Regions from separate parts of the Rouxiella badensis genome, predicted to be linked through region 2. Evidence: predicted binding sites of a transcription regulator. Region 2 holds the regulator's gene; the other holds the start of a gene.

Region 1 (3,416 bases), 2.3 Mb from region 2:
AGAGCCCAACGCACGGCGGTAAACTGCAACAGCATCGCCATTCCAGCCAGCGCAAGCAGCGCATAAATCAGGTCACCGATGCAGGTTCCGACACCCAGCCAAAAGCCGTGAAAATATCCCCGCTGCATCGCCAGCGTGATCATCGCGATGTTGGCGATCCCGATATCCAGGCATAGTGAAAGGCTAAGCAAAAAGCCGTTGGAAAACTGCATCATAGACATCATCCCCTGATTGTTTAAGGCATGATTAAACCCGGTGACTCACGGCAAGTATTGGAAAGTATTGCTGTTGCATAATCTGGCCATTAGATGAGCCCATGAACATGTATTACTCTTAGGGTGCTGACGGAAGAACTGACCACACTGCGGCCCCCTCCAACTGACAGGATTGACAGGATTGACAGGATTGACAGGAGCAACATCATGCCGATAAGCCTTGAAGACATCGATATCTCTGCCTGGACGGCGCTGGAAACCGCCGCCAGCGATCCCCAGTCAGGTTTCAGGTATTTGAACCTTTGCACCGTAGATACCGCAGGCAACCCGCAGGCCCGGATGGTGGTTTTACGGCGCGTGGACAGGCTGGCGCGCATTCTTGAGTTTCATACCGATACGCGCAGCCCTAAATGGCAGGAAATCGCGGCTCATCCTCGCGTGACGGTCGTGGGATACGGCCACCAGCAGAAGCTACAGCTGCGCCTTGAGGGCACCATTAAGCAGTATACTTTTGAAAGCCAACAGGCCAGTGCCGCGTGGCGGGGGCTTTCTGCCAGAACCAGAAGTACCTACGCGGGAGGGCCTCCTGGTGACAGTCTCGCCTTTCATGCTGCGGCTGATGACGCCAGCACGCAGCCGTTGGATGACGCGGAAGGACTGGCTCATTTCGGCGTGTTAATACTGCACGTTAATACGTTGGACTGGTTCCAGTTGAGCAGAGAAAATAACCAGCGAGCCTGGCTGACCTACACCGACAGCGGCGCTCTCCACGCCAGCAAATGGATTAACCCATGACGGCTTCAGTCACGGGTAATCGATATTTTAAAGCCAGGCATTTTCCCGATTCATGCCCGCTCCCCGTTAGAATCTCACCATGACATGGTCTCGATGCTTGTCTTGCCCGACATAAAAATACGCCGCGCCAACCGACGTAAAACCATGAGTAGTATAGAATTTTATAGCGCGACCGTTTTCTTCATTCACCAGCAATCTTACGTGGCCCTCTATGCTATGCAGCGTTTCGCTAACGAGTTTTTGGGCATAGCCCGCCCCGTGGAACTCGGCCAGAACATAGCAACGCGTCAGCTCCGCTATGCCATCCGCTTCAGGAATCCCTACCGACTCCGGCTCAAGGCTAAGCATGCTATAGCCGATAATTCTGCCATCGACTTCAATAACATGAAGCTTTCTGCTGGGTGAGGTGAGGAGATTTTCAAAGCATTCGATCTGCAAATTCGTTTCGATGTAGTTTCGAACATCCTCCGCAGGTGTACTTTTAGGACAGGCCAGGTGAAAAGTCGCCACGGCTAAATGACTGATAGCGGCGGCATCTTTCAAGGTTGCCAGACGAACAATTGCACTCATGAAGGGGCTCCCTGTTAGGTTTTTTATTGCTCAATCAAGAGCGGATTATCGGTCGCGTTTCTTTTTTAACATTATTATTCCTCCATAACATGCCGCTTAATATAAATCACAGGTAGTTCATTGAAAAATAAAAGGTTAAGTTGAAAATATTTCATTAAAAATATGATTTTTAAGGATAATTATTAAGTTTCTTTATGGTTCAGCACCTTAGTACTTTCTGTTGTTTTTCTCTTTCAAAATCGTGCCCCACATGATTATACTGTATATATAACCAGTAATCATATGGGTATCCTAATGACTTTTATCCGTGCAGCACGTTCACCCGTCGACATGCCACTCCCTTATTTCCAGGACAAGGTCCCGGCCGGTTTCCCGTCTCCCGCGCAGGATTATATTGAAAAAAGCATAGATTTAAACAAGCTATGTATTAGACATCCGGCCGCAACCTACTTCGTTTCGGCGACCGGTATCTCGATGGTCGACGCCGGGATCTTCGAAGGATCGATGCTAGTGGTCGACAGAAGCCTCGATGCGAAGCACGGTGACATCGTTATCGCCTCCGTCGCCGGTGAATACACCGTTAAACGCCTTTGCACCCATCCGTTGGTCAAACTTGAGCCCATGAACCCGAACTTTCCCCCGATCGTTCTGCACGAGGGCATAGACGAACTGGAAATTTTTGGCGTGGTGACGTTCAGCATCACTGGGTTTAAATAATGTTTGCCCTCGCCGACGTTAACTCTTTTTACGCGAGCTGCGAGGCGGCATTCCGGCCGGACCTGAAGGGGCGTCCGATCGTGGTGTTATCCAACAACGACGGCTGCGTTATCGCGCGCAATAAAGAAGCCAAAGTGGCCGGCATTCAGATGGGCGCTCCCTTTTTCAAAGTACGGCAGGCCTGCGAACAGCATAAGGTGGCGATTTTCAGCAGCAACTATGCGCTGTACGGCGATATGTCATATCGGGTGATGACCCTCCTCGAGGAGATATGCCCCAAAGTCGAAATCTACTCTATCGATGAGGCGTTTATCGACCTGCAAGGGGTCAGCAATTGCAAAAATCTCGAAACGTTTGGCCACGAAATCAGGGACAAGATAGATAAATGCACCGGCCTGAAGATGGGCGTGGGCATCGGCCCCACCAAGACGCTGGCCAAACTGGCAAACCACGCGGCTAAAAAATGGAGCAAGACGGAGGGCGTGGTCGACCTCTCCCTCCTCGCTCGCCAGCGCAAACTGATGGCACTTATCGAGGTGGGCGAAGTCTGGGGCGTCGGCAGGCGGATATCGAAAAGGCTTAACGCGATGGGCATCAATACCGCTTTACAGCTCGCCGACGCCTCTCCGGCGCTTATCCGCAAACATTTCAGCGTAGTCCTTGAACGTACCGTGCGTGAACTGCGCGGCGAGCCTTGTCTTGAACCCGAAGAGTTGGCGCCGACCAAGCAGCAAATCATCTGTTCGCGATCTTTTGGCGATCGCGTGAGTCAATATAGCTTGATGCGTGAGGCGATTTGCAGCCACGCCGTGCGGGCAGCAGAAAAGTTGCGCAAAGAGAATCGGTACTGCCGTCATATCTCGGCGTTTGCCAAAACCAGCCCCTTCGCCGACGGCGAGGACTACTACGGCAATTGCTGCTCCATCCAGCTGCAAATCCCGACCCAGGATACGCGGGACATTATCGCGGCGGCGACCAAGTGCCTGGATGACCTCTGGAAAGAGGGGCATCGTTTCCAAAAATGCGGCGTCATGCTGGGTGACTTTTACAGCCAGGGCGTGGCTCAGCTCGGATTATTCGATGAAATCAAACCTCGCGCCAACAGCGAACAGCTGATGG
Region 2 (3,416 bases):
ATTTTTTTGCTACGTGCTTCATCTTCAACGGCTTTTTCAATCGCTTTGGAGGCCAGTAGCTTGTTGAACAAGTCCTGACGAACCGGAAGACGGGGGCCGACTGCGGCCAGACGCTGACGCGAGAAATGCATACGCGCAACGCGGGCGAGCTTGTGGGCGATGGTTTTGTCGGTACCGTGTTGGGTGGCCATATCGCGCAGCGACACGGTGTTAGAGAAGCGAACAAAGCTGTCGCGGCCTAACCACAGCACGGCAAAGAATTTCTGAATGCCGTTCAACACGCGCAGATGCGGAGTTTCCTGACCTTCACGGCCCGGCGCGCGGCCAAACATCACCGAAACAGGCAGCATCTGAATATCAAGATTCGGATTATTTCGGTGCAGGTCCAGATAGTCATGGAACAGCTTCACCGATTCCTGTTTAGGCTGATAATAGGAGAAAACACGTGGCCCTTCACCGATGAAAACGTGACTCGGCAGTTGAACGCCGTCTATTTCCAGAGGAATGAGCGGGTCGGGCAGATTCTGCGCGAGGCATTGTGCCCGCAGTGTCAGAAGATCGGCCTTGGAGTTGTACGGCAAAACATACAGAATTGGACGCGTTGGATCTAAACGCAACTCCGTCACGGGATCTGTAGGAATGACCTTGCTTCTTACCAGCAAATTTAGCGGTAAATTCAGTAAGGTATAATAAAGTCTACGCCATCCTGACATAAAAAACGTAAAGCCTCTTGTTAGCAATTCGCCGCAAGGATACCAGAAAGCAGGTATGAGATCTGTGGTGATAGGACAACGAATTCAGGCTAAAATGCCTAAAAATCACATTAAGACTTAAAAATAATGGCAAATCAGGTCACTGGGTTTACCCGAATTTATAAGGCAGCCGGCTATTCTATCAAGGGAATTACCGCCGCCTGGAAGCATGAAGCCGCATTCCGTCAGGAAGCTATCGTCGTTGTCCCCGCCATCTTACTGGCATTTTACCTTGATGTTAGCAGCATCGAACGAATATTAATGGTTGGCGCACTCATTTTAGTGCTGGTTGTTGAATTACTGAACAGTGCGGTAGAAGCGGCAATCGACCGAATTGGCTCTGAAATACACCCACTTTCTGGGCGTGCGAAGGATATGGGTTCCGCTGCTGTTTCAATCACCATTGGCTTTGCGCTTTTCACCTGGGCAGTCATCCTGGTGCCGCACTGGCTTTGAATATTTCATACTTCTTAATGTCTGTTTTTGCAGATTCTTAGGTTTTAATTCCGCCAGTACCTGTATATACTCACAGCTGGACTGTATAAACAACCAGGGGGCGGAATGAAAGCTTTAACGACCAGACAACAAGAGGTCTATGACCTTATACGCGATCATATTTCGACCACGGGTATGCCGCCAACACGTGCAGAAATTGCCACCCGTCTGGGATTCCGCTCGCCTAACGCCGCTGAAGAACACCTGAAAGCGCTGGCACGTAAAGGCGTTATCGAGATTGTTTCCGGCGCTTCTCGCGGCATTCGTTTGCTGATGGAAGAAGAAGCCGGGCTACCGCTGATTGGCCGCGTGGCCGCCGGTGAGCCATTACTGGCGACTCAGCATATTGAAGGGCACTATCAGGTTGACCCAGGTATGTTCAAACCGAGCGCCGACTTCCTGCTGCGTGTCAGCGGCATGTCGATGCGTGATATTGGTATTTTAGACGGCGACCTTCTGGCGGTTCACAAAACGCAGGACGTCCGTAACGGGCAGGTTGTTGTCGCACGCATTGACGACGAAGTGACCGTTAAGCGTCTTAAAAAGCAGGGCAATACCGTGCAGCTGCTGCCTGAAAACAGCGAGTTCGAACCTATTGTGGTCGATCTTCGCGAGCAAAACTTTAGCATTGAAGGACTGGCGGTCGGCGTTATCCGCAACGGCGACTGGATCTAATCAGCCTCCGCTTTTGGCGTTAGCCATTTACACAGTCTCGTTTTGCCTGTCGCCCCTTCATTGGGGCGATATTGTTTCTGTCACACGAAGACCTGTTATTCATAAGCCGTTGTTGTTTATATAATCCGTTAAACCACGAATCGTCATCACAGCCTGGGCTCTCACACCATTATGCGATCGCTTTTCTCTTTGCCTGCTTTAAGAAAAACCTTTCTAAGCCCTGCCGACAAGGCGCTCTGGCTTCTCGCCCTCCCGATGATCTTCTCCAACATTACCGTGCCCTTGCTGGGTTTGGTTGATACAGCAGTGATTGGTCATCTTGATAGCCCTGATTATCTTGGCGGTGTCGCCGTCGGGGCAATGGTCACCAGCTTCCTATTTATGCTATTGCTCTTCCTGCGTATGAGCACCACCGGAATGACCGCGCAGGCGCTGGGGGCGCGGAATAACCTTCTGCTGGCCCGCGCGTTCGTGCAGCCGTTTTTGTTGGCACTGATTGCCGGTACGCTCATTTTCCTGTTTCGCCAGCCGTTGATTTCCGCCGCATTGCACATCGTGGGCGGCAGTCAGGCGGTGCTCCAGCAGGCGCAAATATTCCTCTCGATTCGCTGGTATAGCGCCCCTGCGTCGCTGGCGAACCTAGTGATTCTCGGCTGGTTGCTCGGGGCCCAGTATGTGCGTGCGCCGGTCATCATGCTGATAGTAGGCAATCTGCTTAACGTTATTCTTGACCTGTGGCTGGTGGTCGGGTTGGGATGGAACGTCAAGGGTGCGGCCGTTGCTACCGCCTGCTCCGAATATGCCACGCTGGCTTTGGGACTGTGGCTAGTTTCCATTGTGATGAGAAGACACGGAATAAGTATTGAGCTGCTGAAAGACGCATGGCGCGGCAATCTGCGCCAGCTGATCGCGCTTAATCGGGACATTATGCTGCGTTCCCTGCTGGTGCAGCTGTGCTTCTCTTCCCTTACTATCATCGGTGCGCGACTCGGGACGGAGATCGTTGCCGTCAACGCCGTGCTGATGAACCTGCTCACCTTGACCGCCTTTGCGCTCGACGGCTTTGCCTACGCGGTCGAGGCACATTCCGGGGAGGCGTTTGGCGCGAAAGACGAGAGTAAGCTGCTGCACGTGTGGCACGCGGCCTGTCGACAGGCCGGACTGGTCGCGCTTGGCTTCGCTGTGGTGTATGCGCTGGCCGGTGAGCAAATTGTCAATCTGCTCACCTCAATTGCCGACCTAAGAACGCTGGCCGACCGCTATCTTGGCTGGCAGATTATCTTACCGCTGGTGGGCGTATGGTGTTATCTGCTCGATGGCATGTTTATTGGCGCAACGCGTGGAAAAGAAATGCGCAACAGCATGGCGGTCGCCGCCGCAGGTTACGCGTTGACATTACTGGCGTTACCCACGCTGGGTAACCACGCTCTCTGGCTCGCCGTGGCGGTCTTTCTGTCGCTGCGGGGCGTGGCGTTAGGCTGGATTTGGCGACGC

The links. Region 2 encodes LexA, which represses DNA repair genes until DNA is damaged. Its sites were predicted from a motif close to TNCTGTATGTACATACAGNA; they were not measured.
Region 1: the regulator LexA is predicted to act here: its motif matches at 1,838-1,857, upstream of umuD (translesion error-prone DNA polymerase V autoproteolytic subunit).

The regions. Positions count from the first base shown of each region.
Region 1 covers NZ_CP114062.1:969,086-972,501, reverse strand. Annotated here, with positions in the region: gene O1V65_RS04630 (LysE family translocator) at 1-215, opposite strand, end outside; gene O1V65_RS04625 (pyridoxamine 5'-phosphate oxidase family protein) at 423-1,010, shown strand; gene O1V65_RS04620 (GNAT family N-acetyltransferase) at 1,077-1,580, opposite strand; gene umuD (translesion error-prone DNA polymerase V autoproteolytic subunit) at 1,875-2,297, shown strand; gene umuC (translesion error-prone DNA polymerase V subunit UmuC) at 2,297-3,416, shown strand, end outside.
Region 2 covers NZ_CP114062.1:3,710,245-3,713,660, reverse strand. Annotated here, with positions in the region: gene plsB (glycerol-3-phosphate 1-O-acyltransferase PlsB) at 1-713, opposite strand, end outside; gene O1V65_RS17125 (diacylglycerol kinase) at 840-1,208, shown strand; gene lexA (transcriptional repressor LexA) at 1,314-1,922, shown strand; gene dinF (MATE family efflux transporter DinF) at 2,094-3,416, shown strand, end outside.